One region of the Bradyrhizobium sp. PMVTL-01 genome, then DNA from elsewhere that is predicted to be linked to it. Evidence: predicted binding sites of a transcription regulator. Region 1 holds the regulator's gene; the other holds the start of a gene.
What was found. The regulator LexA, encoded in region 1, represses DNA repair genes until DNA is damaged. The targets are predictions, from matches to a motif close to TGTTCNNNNTGTGTTCNG.

Region 1 (7,600 bases):
GCCGGGACGGACACCTGCACATGATCCGGGCGAGCAAGGATAGCTTTTTGCTGAAGGAGTGGCTGGCTGCCGACGCTGATGCACGCGATGCGGGCAGTGCCTCGCTCGCCGATGGCGTGTCGTGCGACGAGGCCGGCTGCGTGACGCCGCTTGCCGATGGTCGCCTCGTCGCGCTGGCCTTGCGCATCGATGCGCTGGCGGACGATTGCAGCCGCGCCGCGCTGGTGGTGACGGCCCGGCCGGCTGCGCCGGATTGCGCGGCGATGGTGGTCGACCGTCGGCGCCTCGCCGCGCAGGGCGCACTGGCGCTGACGCGGCGGGGCGACGGCTTTGCGGTCCAGGCGGTGAAGACTGGAGGCACAGACCGCCCGTGGGCGCCGGCCATCGCGGGCGAGGGCGATTTCGGCGCGAGCCTTGCGCCGCCAGCGGCGGCGCCCGGTAACCGGGATGCGACGCCGTCCGAGGCAGACATGCAGGCCGAGGATTGAGGGGGCGGGCTACAGATACCAGGCCAGCACGGCGTCGAGCCGGGCTGTCCCGATCACCGGCAAGGCCACCATCTGGCTCAGCCCGGACGCGCGGGCTTCAATGGCCGCGATCGAATTGTCGTGCGCGAGATCATCGTTGAGGGCGGGCATGCCGGTGGCCCAGGCGCCGCCGATGCTGCCGTCACCTCTGGCGATGGATTTGTCCGCATAGAGCGCGGCAAGGTCGGTCTGGGCGCTGCAATCGCCGGCGCGGAAGACCAGCGCTGAGCGGGTCTCGTCCGGCACCCAGATCTCGAAGCGCCGTGCGATCGGCGTCGCCTGCGCGGAGAGGAGGGTCAGCACCCAGGTCTGGTCGGCGTCGGTCCGGTAGGGCACGCCGACGCCGAGATTGATGCCAACCTGTGCGGCGTCTTTCCAGCGCAGAAAGCTCTTGGCGTTGTGCAGGTTCTTGATGATCAGTGGCAGGCCGGCTTTCCAGGTGCGTCCGGGCAGGCCGAAGCCGCGCGGAAACCTGGTGTGGCGCGAGTTGAACTCGAACATGTCGGCGGTGCCGTAGTAGCCGTCGACCAGTCCCATCTCGTGGGAGGTCTCGGGATCGTTGTGCCAGAGCTCGATCGCGCCGACATGCGCGTCGTCATCGCCGCAGAACAGCACCATCACGGCTTGCAGGAATTCGCCTGAAAACACCGGCACCGCCACGCCGCAGGTCAGGCCCGCCGCCAGCGCCTGGTCGGTCCGCCTGAAATGGGAATTGGCGAATTTGGTGAGGATCACGGGGTGGCCGGAAGCCCAGGCCTTGCCGGGAAGCCCGTCGTCACGACCGAAGCGCACCGCATACGCGTCCGGTCGGGCACCCAGAGTTCAACGACGCGAATGAAGGTCTTCATCGAACGTCCGCCTCGAGCCTTTTTGGCAGCATCGGCCATTTGCTTGCGGACCGGACGTTCAAAATTCAGGCAAGGCAGCGCAAACTTCGTGCGACGAAGAGCTGCGGCAGGTGCTCCGGCGAAGGTATTTGCGAAGATACAAACCACACCATCTCGCCGGCCACGGCCGGCGATGGCGATTTCAATCATGGCCCCGACCTGCGAGCCGGAGGCAGCTAGGTCAGCCGATCGGCAGGCGCGTGACCGTCGGCCTGTCTGCGCTGGTCTGCGGCTTGTGCTCGCGCTCGCCGAGTGGCTGGGTCACCGGCAATTGCAGTACGGTTGCGCGCTGGCCTTCGACGAGCTGAGTCACCAGCACGTATTTCCCGTCGGGGAATTCGATCGCATCGTGATGGCGATCCGGAATGTGCGGATCGATCTTGCCGAACTTGCCGACGCGCGAGTTGATGGTACGCGTCCAGATCCAGCGATTGTCGTAACGGACGTTGTCGGCGAAGGCGAGCTCCGTTCCCGGCAGCAGGCATACCGCAACCGACATGTCGGCTTCGGAGGCGAAGCCGCGCGTCGAGGTGCCGCGGAAGGTTGTCGTGACGATCGTCTCGCCGACTTCGGCAGGACGCGTCGCGACGGCGTGCAGGCTGTAGTCACACATCGGGGTGCTCCTCATTCGTAAGATAGCGACCCGCGCCTCCTGTCGAGGCGCAGGCCTCTATCAGAGTGGAAGCATACAACGGTCTGCTGGGTTGTGGGCAAATCTGCGGCTTGGGTCCGCAGGATGCCATCACAATATCTTTTTCAGATGCATGAGGAACAAAGCCCGCTCCCGTGCATTGGGCGTGCTTCTTCGTCAACGGCCAGCAGGGGCCGACCAGCCCGAATACGGCCAAGCGGGTTGCGACGGCAGTGCAACGGCGTCGCGTGCGTTGCGGAATTGCTCGCGCGTCGCCGGCGTCGTCTTGCGGACATGATGCGATCGTGCGGCGGCGGCCGGTGACACTGACGTTGCGATCAGCGCCATCGTGACAGTGCTCAAGACGATCTTGCGCATGGTTGTCTCCCCGGTTTTCGACAGGCCCGTAAAGCGATGTGTGCTTTGCGCGGCGTGCGGAGGATCTAACGCGGGGCAGGTGGCCGGATAATCTGAGCAGAACCTGAAAGACTATCCAGCCGGAGCGGACAAGCGCTCAAGCGCGTGTCGAACGATCGCGAGGTCAAATCAGTACTTCCGGTACAAGCCGATCAGCTTGCCCTGAATCTTCACCCGGTTGGGCGGCAGGATGCGGACCTCATAGGCGGCGTTGGCTGGCTCGAGCGCGATCGAGGCGCCACGGCGGCGGAAGCGCTTCAGCGTGGCTTCCTCGTCGTCGATCAGCGCCACCACGATGTCGCCGGTGTCGGCGCTCTCGTTGCGCTGGATCAGCGCCATGTCGCCGTCGAGGATACCGGCTTCCACCATCGAATCGCCCCGCACCTCGAGCGCATAATGCTCGCCGGAGCCGAGCATGTCAGGCGGTACGCTGATGGTGTGGCTGCGGGTCTGCAGCGCCTCGATCGGCGTACCAGCCGCGATGCGGCCCATGACGGGCACGGCGACAGGACGCTCACCTTCGTCCGCGGGCGGGCTGGAGGTCGTGCGCACCTTGCCGAGATTGCCCTCGATGACGCTCGGCGTGAAGCCGCGGCGGTTGCCGGCGGCCGCTTGGAGCTCGGGCAGCTTGATGACCTCGATCGCGCGGGCGCGGTTGGGCAGGCGGCGGATGAAGCCGCGCTCCTCGAGCGCGGTGATCAGGCGATGGATGCCCGATTTCGAGCGCAGGTCGAGCGCGTCCTTCATCTCGTCGAAGGAAGGTGGCACGCCGCTTTCCTTCAATCGCTCGCTGATGAACCGCAGGAGCTCGTATTGTTTGCGCGTTAACATCTCGACCAAAATCCCCCGGTTGATGTCGTTCGATTCCGAGACGCTCAGTTCAGCGATAAGCCGCTGCATGCTCGAAACAAATCATGAACGGACACTATATGTTCGATACATGTTCCGCAACTGCTTAATTTACTGTGAACGCGACAAAGTTCGCGGACCGCGTGAGATGACAGCGCTCAGGCGGGCAGCAGCAGCACCTCGCAGACCGAGCCGGCTTCGGCCTTGGGCGCGAACGGCGCGCGTACGAGAAGTGCCTGTGCCGCAGCGAGATTTGCAAGCAGTGAAGAATCCTGGTGATCGACGGGAAGGGCGATCAGCGTGCCGTCGTCGCGCCGCTCCAGGCGCGCGCGGAGATAATCCTCGCGCTGGTCGTTGGCATTGAGGTCGCGGCCGAGCACGGCGCGCTCGCGGCGATGGTGAATCATGGTGCGGCCCGACAGCGCGCGAATCAACGGCACCATGAACAGGAAAGCGCAGACGTAGGATGACACGGGATTGCCGGGCAGGCCGATGACGCGCATCGCCCCTAACCGGCCGTGCATCATCGGCTTGCCCGGCCGCATCGCGATCTTCCAGAACGACATCGCGATCCCCTCGGCCTTGAGAGCCTGCTGGACCAGATCATGGTCGCCGACCGAGGCGCCCCCGGTCGTGATCAGGATGTCGGCGCCGCTCTGGCGTGCCTCGCGGATCCCGGCGGTGGTGGCCTCCAGCGTATCGGCGGCCACACCGAGGTCGATGGTATCGGCGCCCTCCTGGCGGGCGAGCGCGTGCAGGGCATAACCGTTGGAGTAGACGATCTGGCCGGGCCCGGGCGCTACGCCCGGTATCACCAGTTCGTCTCCGGTGGCGAGGATGGCGACCTTCGGACGGCGCTGGACGGGCAAATGCGGGTGATTCATCCCGGCGGCGAGTGCGAGATCGCGCTCGGTGAGCCGGGTTCCCTTGCACAACAGCACGTCGCCCTCGGCAAAGTCGATCCCGGCGCGCCGGATGTGCCGTCCGGGAATTGCTGCTTCCTTGATCGTGATGCGCTTGCCGTCCGCGACGGTATCCTCCTGGATCACGACCGCGTCCGCTCCGGCCGGAACGACGCCGCCTGTGAAAATGCGGACCGCTTCGCCGGCGCCAACCAAGCCTGCAAACGGCCGCCCGGCCGCGACCTCGCCTATCACCGTCAGCTCAGAATCGATCGTCGCCGCGTCGGCCGCTCGCACGGCATAGCCGTCCATGGCCGACATCGCCTCCGGCGGCTGCGTGCGCCGCGCCGCGACGTCGCGGGCGAGCACGCGATGGTAGGCCTGATCGAGCGAGATCGTCTCCTCAAGCAACGGCTCCGCGCCGGCAAGCACCGCGGCAAGCGCGTCAGAAACCGGCATCAAGGCCACGGCTGAAAACTCCTGCTGGGCACGTTCGGCAAATCGGCGGCCAGAGTTCTAGCCGAGTGCGGGCCCAGAGGCAAAACACTGGAGACGCAAGAGGATTCAACCTGCGCCATCCGCTCTGTCGTGAGGATAGACGTCAAATTCGCCGCGGCATGATCCGGAAGGCGAGACAGACCGGCACGAGGACGGCCATGGCAAGCACAAGAAGAACGAGCGCCACGGCCAGCATCGGTCAACTCACTGCCGGCGCGTCGGGACTGACGTCCGGCGCTTTGGGACCCTGATCCTTGTCGGCCAGCGGATCGGCCCGAGATTTCAGGTCGGCAGCCTTGCTGATCAGCTTGGCGGAGAGGTCGGAGTCCGAGGTGGTTCTTGCGAACTCGAGCAGGAGAGAGGCTTGCTTGGTGAGGTAGGATTTGCCCAGCACGTCGATCAGTCCAATTCCAATGTAGAAGTCCCAACGGACTCAAGAGTCCGAAGGGGCGCATTCCGTTCCCGGAACTTTGTACAAAAATGCACAAAGTGATTTGGTTCCGCATTTTTAGCAAAAAGTTCCGCGGAACGCCTTGCCGGAAGGCTGATCCGCTCAAATCCCCAGCTGCCTCAGCGCGTCGCCGACGTCACGGGGCGAGGTCACGTGCACCGTGGTCAATCCACGCGCCCGCGCCCCCCGGATGTTTTCTGCGAGATCATCGAAGAAGACGATGCGGTGCGCCGGTACGCCCATTGCCGCCACGACATGGTCGAAAGCCTCCGCGTCCGGTTTGCGCAGGCCGATGCTGGACGACAGGTAGAGCTCGCGGAAATGGCCGAGCAGGCCGGCATATTCCTTCGAGAAATGGTCGACATGCGGCCGGTTGGTGTTGGAGAAGGCGTAGAGCGGCATCTGCCTGGCCGCGCGCGGCAAAAGCTCCGCGATGTCTGGCATTTCGCCGGCGAAGATCGCGTTCCAGCCTTCCAGGAACTGCGCGTCGGAAATCGCGATCCCGAGCGATGAGCGCAGCGAGGCGAAGTAGTCCTCGTCGCTGATCTTGCCGACCTCGTGCAGCCGGTAGGCTTCGCTGTCGCGCACATACCGCGCGACAATGGCTTCGGGCTTACAGCCGGCATGGCCCGCCCAGCAGGCGATCGCCCTGGAGAAATCGATATCGAGCACCACGCGCCCGAGATCGAACAGAAGTGCGTCGGCGCTGCCGGGAGAGAGCGCGGTCAACTGCATCCTTTCCTCAGTATCGATAGGGATCGTGGTCGAACAGCGGGAACGCGCTGAACACGCTCGGCGCGTTGGTCGCGGTGGCCGGATGCAGGCAGGACTTGCCGACCTCGGCGAACGAAGTAGCGCCCAAAAGGCCGAGGCAGCGCAGCACTTCGTCTTCCAGCAGCTCCAGCATCCGCGCCACGCCTGCTTCCCCGGCCGCCGCCAGGGCCCAGCATTGCAGCCGGCCGATGCCGACGAGGTCGGCGCCTGCCGCAAGCGCCTTGACGATGTCGGTGCCGCGGCAGAAGCCGCCATCGACCATGATCCTGGCGCGGCCTTTCACGACGTCGACGATCTCGGGCAGGACATGCATGGCGCCGCGGCCGTGATCGAGCTGGCGGCCGCCATGGTTGGAGACGTAGATCCACTCGACGCCGTGATCGAGCGCGATCTGTGCATCCTCGGCGGTGGCGATGCCCTTCAGGATCAGAGGGATCTTGAACTTGTCCTTGATCATCTTCACGGTCCGCCACTCCAGGCCCTTCTGGTAGTCGCCGCCGGTGGCGCGCAGGCGGCTTTCGCGAACGTAGCGCTTGGCGATGTCACGTTCGCGACGGCTGTAATGGGCGGTGTCCACAGTCAGGCAGAAGGCGGCGTAGCCGTTCTTCTCGGCGCGGCTGACGACATCAGCGACGAAAGCGTCGTCGCCGCGCACATAGAGCTGGTAGAGACGCAGCGCCTCGGGGGCAGCCTCGGCGGTCTTCTCCAGGCCGGGCTCGGACACCGAGCTCAGCATGTGCGCCGCACCGAAAGTGCCGGCGGCACGCGCGACGCTCGCGGCCCCATCCGGGTCGAAAATCTCGAGCGCGCCGACCGGGGCCAGCACCACCGGCAGGCGCATCTTGCGGCCGAACTGCTCGACGCTTCCATCGACCTTGCGAACGTCGCGCAGCACGCGCGGGCGGAAGGCGATCTCGTCCAGCGCCATCCGGTTGCGGCGCATCGTGGTCTCGGTCTCGGCGGCGCCGATGATATAGTCCCAGGCGTTCTGGTTGAGGTTGGCGCGCGCCTTCCGGATGAATTCGTGCAGATTCTGGAACGGCTCGTTGCTGGCGCCGAGTTCGACGTTCCGTTCCGGCCGGATGCGGGGCGCTTCGTTCATTGTTGTCCTCCCGAGAATTTGAAGCCTTGTGTCATCGCCTAACCCGTCCGCCTCTGCAAAACCATCCTAAAATCGCATAGCTGCGAAGCGCGGGCCGACCGCTTCCGCCATTCGTGCAGTGGCGGTTTCGGAACGTTGCCAAAAGTTTAGGCCCGGACGAAGGGATTTTTGCGGGTGCCCCACCGGCGTTGCGGGCCGGCCTTGAAGAAACCCGAATGGTATTGTGAGAACCGGGCTGGATCGCCATTTGCATGGCGGCTCCCGAGCCCCGAGCAAGAAGGCTAACTCATCCATGCGGAAATCCCTGCTGTTCCCCCTTGGCGCGCTCACCGGCGTGTGCCTGACCCTTCTGGTATCCGGTCCGCAGGGCGGGCTATGGGCGGCGAGGGCGGCGGCAGGTGCGGACGATGCCTATTCCAAGCTCAACCTGTTCGGCGAAGTGTTCGAGCGGGTGAAGGCGAGCTATGTCGAGAAGCCGGACAACTCCAAGCTGATCGAAGGCGCGATCACCGGCATGGTGACATCGCTCGATCCGCATTCACGCTACATGAACGACAAGGCC
Region 2 (7,600 bases), 3.5 Mb from region 1:
CATGCGCGTACCGCCGAGGCCGATCCGCGCGTGCAGGAGGTGCTGTCTCGCTTCCCCGGTGCGAAGGTCATCGAGGTCCGCAGGCTTGCCCCCGAGGCGCCGGAATCCAATATTAATGCGGACTATGGCAGTGACGATCCCGTCGACGGTTCCGACGGCGATGACGATCTCTGAGCCGACCTTTTCAAGGATACGCGACCTATGGCTGATTTTCTCGGCATGATGAAGCAGGCGGCGCAGCTGCAATCCAAGATGCAGGAAATGCAGGAGCAGCTCGCCAACGTGGAGGTTGAAGGCATCTCCGGCGGCGGCCTCGTCGCGGTGCGCATGACCGCCAAGATGGACGTCAAGGGCATCAAGATCGATCCCTCGCTGATGAAGCCGGAGGAGCGCGAAGTCCTGGAGGATCTGCTCGTCACCGCGCTCGGCGATGCCCGCCGCAAGGCGGAAACGGCGGTGCAGGACAAGATGCAGTCGCTCACCGGCGGGCTCGGCCTGCCGCCGGGGCTGTTCGGCCAGTAAGATGGGTGCGGTCGCAGGCCCCGAGATCGAGCGGCTGGTCCAGCTTCTCGCACGGCTGCCGGGCCTCGGTCCGCGCTCGGCGCGGCGCGCCGCGCTGCATCTGATCAAGAAGCGCGAAGCGCTGATGATGCCGCTGTCGTCGGCCCTTCAGGTCGCGCTGGACAAGGTCCAGGTCTGCAAGACCTGCGGCAATATCGATACGCAAAATCCCTGCACGGTCTGCACCGATCCGAAACGTGATCCCGCGATCATCGTCGTCGTCGCCGACGTTGCCGATCTCTGGGCGCTGGAACGGGCCAATGCGACCCAGGGGCGCTATCATGTGCTGGGTGCGACATTGTCGCCGCTCGACGGTGTCGGCCCGCAGGACCTCACGATCGACGCGCTGGTCGCGCGCGCGCATGCTGCCGAGGTGCACGAAATCATCCTGGCGCTGAATGCGACGGTGGACGGCCAGACCACGGCGCACTACATCACCGACCTGCTTCAGGACGCCAACGTCAAAGTAACCCGACTCGCGCATGGTGTGCCGGTCGGTGGCGAGCTTGATTATCTCGATGAAGGTACGCTATCGGCCGCCATGCGGCAGCGGACCCTGTTCTAGCTATCCTGCAGATCTGACGGAACGGACGACATGACGAAACTCTTCGCCACACGGTTGGCTTTGGCCGCGACGATGCTCCTGCTGGTGACCCCGGCGATCTCCGCGCAGCAGGACGATGCGGCGCCGCCGGCCCCCAAGCCCGGCAAGCCGATCAACACCGGTGACGTGCTCTCGGGAGAACTGACCGCATTGAAAGTGCGCGACGTGAAGAACGCGGGCAAGCGGATCGCGACCTACCAGATCACCTCCGAACCGCGCCGGTTGCCGGCGCCGGGCGGGCTGTGCAATCTCGAAACCGGCCCCGAAACCTTCCAGCTCGTCACCGCCAGCGACGCGCAGGCCGCGCAGTTGAAGTCGTTCGTCGGCAAGGAGATCTCGGTCAAGGTCGACGAGGTCGCCTGCGCCAGCGATCCCGGCCAGATGAGCGAGGCCGTGATCACGAAGTGGAGCCTGATCAAGAAGCAGTAGGGGGCGCGCCACTCCCTCGGCCGTCATTGCGAGGAGCCCTTGCGACGAAGCAATCCAGGCCGTTTCCGCCCAGGGCAGTCTGAATTGCTTCGCTTCGCTCGCAATGTCGGTGGTCGGAGCGTCAGCTCACACCCGCACCGGCCCCAGCGCCTCGAAATGCCCGCGCTTCTGCAAGTAGGCCAGCAGCATCAGGCTCGGGATCGCCACCAGCACGCAGATGACGAAGAACAGCGGCCACCCCGTCGTCTCCGCGACATAGCCTGCGCTCGATGACAGATACGTCCGCCCCACCGCCGCGAGCGCGGTGAGCAGCGCATATTGCGTCGCCGTGTGCAGCGGATTCTGGCACAGCGCCGAGAGATAGGCGACGAAGATCACGGTACCGATCGCGCTGGTGAAATTCTCGGCGCAGATGGCGAGCGCCAGCGCCCATTGGTTGGTGCCGACCACGGCGAGCCAGGAGAAGGACAGATTGGCGAGCGCCTGCACCACACCGCCGATCCAGAGCGATGTCGCCAGCGAATAGCGCCGCGCCACGAACCCGCCGGCGAACCCGCCGATCAGGGTTGCGGCGAGGCCCACGCCCTTGACGATCGCCGCATAGTCGTTGCGGGTGAAGCCGAGGTCGATCACGAACGGCGCCGTCATCGTGCCCGAGAAGGCGTCGGTGAACTTGAACAGCACCACGAAAGCGAGTGCCGCGAGCGCGTCCTTGCGCGTCAGGAACTCCGAGAAGGCGCCGATCGCCGCATGCAGCACGCGCGTGAACGCAGTCTCTTCTTGCGTCGCGGCCTCGGCCCGCACTGATTGTTCGGGCTCGGTCGCGACCAGCGCCGTGATCGTCCCGATCAGCACCATCGCCGCCATCACCACATAGCCCCACATCCACGCCGATGGTCGCGGGATGCCGTTGCCCTCGAAACCCGAGACGATGAACAGCGCACCCGCGGTCGAGACCAGCATGCCGATGCGATAGGCTGCGACGTAAGCCGCCATGCCGGCGGCTTGCTCGCTCTCCGGCAGGCTCTCGACGCGGAAGGCATCGACAACGATGTCCTGCGTCGAGGACGTCGTCGCTACCAGCAGCGCGCCCAGTGCAACATAGAATGGCGAGCGAGCGGGGTCGGTCATCGCCAGCAGCACGATCGCGACGATCAGCAGCAGCTGCGAGAACACCAGCCAGCCGCGCCGCCGCCCGAACGCGCGGGTGAACAGCGGCACATGCAGCGCATCCACCAGCGGCGCCCACAGGAACTTCAGCGTGTAGGGCGTGCCGACCAGCGCGAACAGCCCGATGGTCTTGAGGTCGACCCCGGCTTCGCGCATCCACACCAGCAGCGTCGATCCCGACAGCGCCAGCGGCAGGCCGGAGGAGAAGCCGAGGAACAGCACGATCAGCACCCGCGGTTGCAGGTACACGGCCAGGCTCTCCCGCCAGGAGGGCGCAGGGGCGGCAGTCGCGGCGGAGGAGGTCGCGTCGGGAGCGGTCATGGGGGGGTGTTAGCAGATTCTGGCCCTACAGGTGAGCTGTCGTCACCCGGTCGAGCCGGGCGACGACAGTGTGCCTTAAATTCACTCCCCCGCCTGGAGCTTCCTTGGAAACAGTTCCGGCGCGGCCGTCGCCACCAGCCTCGGCCCTTCCGCCGCGTCGGTCTTGCTGAAATCGAGCTCCTCGATTCTCCCTGCGCGCTTTTCGATCTTGTCGGCGGAGATCAGGATCTGGCGGACGTCCTCGTTCGCGTCGGAAAAATGCTTCTGCAGTTTGACCACGCGATCGCGCAGGCGGCCGAGATCGTCGCCGAGCTTGATCACCTCGGTCTGGATCTGGTCGGCGGCATCGCGCATGCGCGCGTCCTTCATGATCTGCTGCATCACCTGGATCGCGAGCATCAGCAGCGAGGGCGACACCAGCACCACGCGGGCGCGATAGGCCTTCTGGATCACGTCGTCGAAGCCGTCGTGAATCTCCGCGTAGACGGATTCCGACGGCACGAACATCAGCGCCATCTCCTGGGTCTCGCCGGTGACGAGGTATTTTTCGGCGATGTCGCTGACATGCTTCATCACGTCGCCGCGCAGCCGCTGCGTGGCCACGCGCCGCTCCTCGTCGGTGCGGGCATCGTGCAGCGCCGTCATGGCCTCCAGCGGGAATTTGGCGTCGATGCAGAGCGGGCGCTGGTCGGGGAGGAACACGACGCAGTCGGGCCTTTTTCCGGTCGAGAGCGTGAACTGGAACTCGTAGGAGCCCTTGGGAAGGCCGTCCTGGACGATCGCCTCCATCCGGGCCTGGCCGAAGGCGCCGCGCGACTGCTTGTTGGCGAGCACGTCGCGCAGGGTCGTCACCTGCGTGGTGAGGTCGGTGAGGTTCTTGTGCGCGTTGTCGATGATGCCGAGCCGCTCATGCAGGGCGCGCAGGCTCTCCATGGTGTTGCGGGTCGAATGTTCCATGGACTGGCCGACGCGGTGGGTCACCGAATCCAGCCGCTCGTTGACGGCCCGAGCCATCTCGGCCTGCCGGCCAGCCAGCGCCTGGGTCATGGCGTCGACCCGGCCCGAGGCCTCGCTCTGGGCGCGCAGCACCTGGGCGAGGCGTTCCTCGAGCTCGTCGGCCCGGATCGCGTGCGCCATGGCGAGTTCCGCGCCGCGCCGTCCCGAGCGTGCGATCACGACCGCGATCACAACCAGCAGGATGAGGACGAGCGCGCCGAAACCGATCAGCACATCGATGGTGCGCACCGGCAAGTCGCCGAGCATGACAATGATCTCATTCATGCCTGCTGTTCTAACCGATTCGCGGTGAGGTGCGAACGAAGGGGGAACGTCGTCGGTTAATGGTCCCTGAATTCTTATGGTTAACGAAACCTGAAGTTTTATGGTTAGCGGAGGGTTAACGGGGTTCCTCGCCGCATTGACCGCATCCGGCGCGCGGCTTAAATCGCGGCCATGGCCCTACGAGAAATCATCATCCTGCCCGACAAGCAGCTGCGCCTGGTCTCCAAGCCGATCGAGAAGGTCACCTCGGAGATCCGCAAGCTCGCCGACGACATGTTCGAGACCATGTATGACGCGCCCGGCATTGGCCTTGCGGCGATCCAGGTCGCGCAGCCGCTGCGGCTGATCACCATGGATCTCGCCAAGCGCGATGAGAACGGCGAGACCAAGCACGAGCCGCGCGTCTTCATCAATCCGGAGATCCTGGCTTCCTCGGAGGAGCTGTCGGTCTACGAGGAGGGCTGCCTGTCGATTCCCGAATATTACGAGGAGGTCGAGCGTCCCGCGAAGGTGCGCGTGCGCTTCACCGATCTCGACGGCAAGGTGCACGAGGAGGACGCCGAGGGCCTCTACGCCACCTGCATCCAGCACGAGATCGACCACCTCAACGGCGTCTTGTTCGTCGACTATCTGTCGAAGCTCAAGCGCGACCGTGTGATGAAGAAGTTCGAGAAAGCCGCCAAGCGCGCGGGCGAGTGAATTGCAGCCGATCGGTTCTGCCACATGCCCTACTCTGCTCCCTCCCCCTTGTGGGGGAGGGCAGGGGAGGGGGGCAGCCCAGCAAATGGTTTAACTGGGGCGAAGAACCGATCCGCGCTCAAATCGTGAGAGCGCGTCGTGTGGCACCCCCCTCCCTAACCCTCCCCCACAAGGGGGGAGGGAATGCACCTGGGTCCTTGTCATGCCCCTCCGCCTCATCTTCATGGGCACGCCCGATTTTTCCGTGCCGACGCTGCTCGAGCTGGTCGCGCATGGCCACGAGATCGTGGCGGTCTACACCCGTGCGCCGAAGCCCGGCGGGCGGCGCGGCCTGCAATTGCAGCCTACCCCGGTTGAAGAAGCCGCGCGAAAACTCGGTATTGCCGTGTTGACGCCGAAGACGCTGAAGACTCCGGAAGCGCTAGAGGAGTTTCGCGCTTTCGACGCCGACGCGGGCGTGGTCGTCGCCTATGGCATGATCCTGCCGCAGGCGATCCTCGATGCGCCGAAGCTCGGCTGCTACAATCTGCACGCGTCGCTGTTGCCGCGCTGGCGCGGCGCCGCCCCCGTCAATCGCGCGATCATGGCAGGCGATGCCGAGAGCGGCGTCATGGTGATGAAGATGGATGTCGGCCTCGACACCGGCGATGTCGCCATGGCCGAGCGCCTTCCGATCACCGACACCATGACCGCGCGCGACCTGCATGACCGTCTCTCGCGCCTCGGCGCCGACCTGATGGTCCGCGCCATGGCCGCGCTCGAACGCGGCGGGCTCCAGCTGAAACAGCAGAGCGAGGACGGCGTCACCTACGCCGCCAAGATCGACAAGGCCGAGGCGCGGATCGACTGGAGCAAGCCCGCGCATGCGGTGCTGCGCCACATCCACGGTCTGTCGCCGTTCCCCGGGGCCTGGGCCGAGCTCGAAAATGCACGCGTCAAGATCCTGCGCTGCGAGCTGGCGGAGGGATCGGGCGAGCCGGGAGAAGTGCTGGACGATCAGCTCACGATCGCCTGCGGTGAGGGCGCGATCCGCATTCTCGAGCTTCAGCGCGAGGGCAAGGGCCGGATGCAGGCCGCGGACTTCCTGCGCGGCGTACCTGTGAAGCCGCCGATGCGGCTGGCCTGATGCCGCGCTACAAGCTCACCATCGAATATGACGGCGCGCCGTTCTTCGGCTGGCAGGTGCAGGACACGCTGCCGTCGGTGCAGGGTGCGCTGGAAGCGGCGGTGAAGGCGATGACCGGCGCGGATCTGCGGGTGCATGGCGCTGGCCGCACCGATGCCGGCGTGCATGCGCGCGGCCAGGTCGCGCATGTCGACGTCGAGAAGCAGTTTCCGCCCGGCCGCTTTCGCGACGGGCTCAATGCGCATCTGCGTCCGCATCCGATTGGGGTGATCGAGGCCGAGATCGTGCCCGATACGTTCGAGGCGCGCTTTTCGGCAGTCAAGCGCCACTACCGCTACCGCATCGTCAACACCCGCGCCAATCTCGCGCTCGACGCCGGCCATGCCTGGCGCGTGCCGCGCAAGCTCGATGCCGAGGCCATGCACGCGGCGGCGCAGCGGCTGCTCGGCAAGCACGATTTCACCACCTTCCGCGACACCGAGTGCCAGGCCAAATCGCCGGAGAAGACGCTCGACCAGCTCGATGTGATTCGCGACGGCCGCGAGATCATCGTCATCACCTCGGCGCGCTCGTTCCTGCACAGCCAGGTGCGCTCGATGGTGGGATCGCTGGTCTGGGTGGGCGAGGGCCGCTGGACCGCGGACGATCTCTCTGCAGCCCTCGCCGCCCGCAACCGCACCGCCTGCGGCATCGTCGCGCCGCCGGACGGGCTGTATCTGATGAAGGTGGACTACGAGTGAGGCGGGTTGCGGGAGGACTATCGGACAAAAAAAAGCCGGCGCTCGCGCGCCGGCTTTTTTGATTGATGAAGGCAAGGGCCTCAGTTCAGCTTCTGCCTGACTTCGTTGATGCCCTTGGCGAGCAGGTCGTCGGCGGCCTGGCCCTTGACCGATTGCGACAGGATCGTGGAAGCGGCCTGGACGGCGGCCTCCGCGGCTGCGGCGCGGACATCGGCCAGCGCCTGGGCCTCGGCGAGCGCGATCTTGCTCTCCGCGGTCTTGGTGCGGCGGGCGACGAAATCTTCCATCTTCGCCTTGGCGTCGGCCGCGATGCGATCGGCTTCGGCCTTGGCGTTGGCGATGATGTCGGCAGCCTCGCGCTCGGCCGTGGCGCTGCGCGCCTTGTAGTCGGCGAGCACCTTGGCCGCTTCCTGCTTGAGACGCGCCGCGTCGTCGAGCTCGGCCTTGATGCGCTCAGCGCGATGATCGAGCGCGGTCATCGCCGACTTGAACACCCCGAGATAGCCGAACACGACCATCAGGATCACGAAGGCGATGGCGACCCAGGTTTCAGGATCGAAGAACATCTGTGGCTAACCCTTCAAGGACGCATCAACGGCGGCATTGACCGACGCCGCATCCGGAACGACTCCGGTGAGCTGCTGCACGATCTGGCCTGCCGCATCGGCC

Region 2: the regulator LexA is predicted to act here: its motif matches at 4,398-4,415, upstream of ACRQ5Q_RS03555 (DNA recombination protein RmuC).

Annotation. Positions count from the first base shown of each region.
Region 1 is NZ_CP193982.1:4,233,515-4,241,114, forward strand. Features, by position in the region: gene ACRQ5Q_RS20390 (ComEC/Rec2 family competence protein) at 1-488, shown strand, start outside; gene ACRQ5Q_RS20395 (GAF domain-containing protein) at 498-1,319, opposite strand; gene ACRQ5Q_RS20400 (hypothetical protein) at 1,259-1,564, opposite strand; gene ACRQ5Q_RS20405 (hypothetical protein) at 1,596-2,027, opposite strand; gene ACRQ5Q_RS20410 (hypothetical protein) at 2,223-2,423, opposite strand; gene lexA (transcriptional repressor LexA) at 2,592-3,293, opposite strand; gene ACRQ5Q_RS20420 (molybdopterin molybdotransferase MoeA) at 3,470-4,681, opposite strand; gene ACRQ5Q_RS20425 (hypothetical protein) at 4,911-5,105, opposite strand; gene ACRQ5Q_RS20430 (HAD family hydrolase) at 5,265-5,897, opposite strand; gene ACRQ5Q_RS20435 (alpha-hydroxy acid oxidase) at 5,905-7,038, opposite strand; gene ACRQ5Q_RS20440 (S41 family peptidase) at 7,331-7,600, shown strand, end outside.
Region 2 is NZ_CP193982.1:755,781-763,380, forward strand. Features, by position in the region: gene ACRQ5Q_RS03530 (DNA polymerase III subunit gamma/tau) at 1-174, shown strand, start outside; gene ACRQ5Q_RS03535 (YbaB/EbfC family nucleoid-associated protein) at 202-522, shown strand; gene recR (recombination mediator RecR) at 524-1,126, shown strand; gene ACRQ5Q_RS03545 (hypothetical protein) at 1,157-1,594, shown strand; gene ACRQ5Q_RS03550 (AmpG family muropeptide MFS transporter) at 1,721-3,085, opposite strand; gene ACRQ5Q_RS03555 (DNA recombination protein RmuC) at 3,167-4,366, opposite strand; gene def (peptide deformylase) at 4,538-5,065, shown strand; gene fmt (methionyl-tRNA formyltransferase) at 5,268-6,191, shown strand; gene truA (tRNA pseudouridine(38-40) synthase TruA) at 6,191-6,931, shown strand; gene ACRQ5Q_RS03575 (F0F1 ATP synthase subunit B family protein) at 7,012-7,497, opposite strand; gene ACRQ5Q_RS03580 (F0F1 ATP synthase subunit B family protein) at 7,504-7,600, opposite strand, start outside.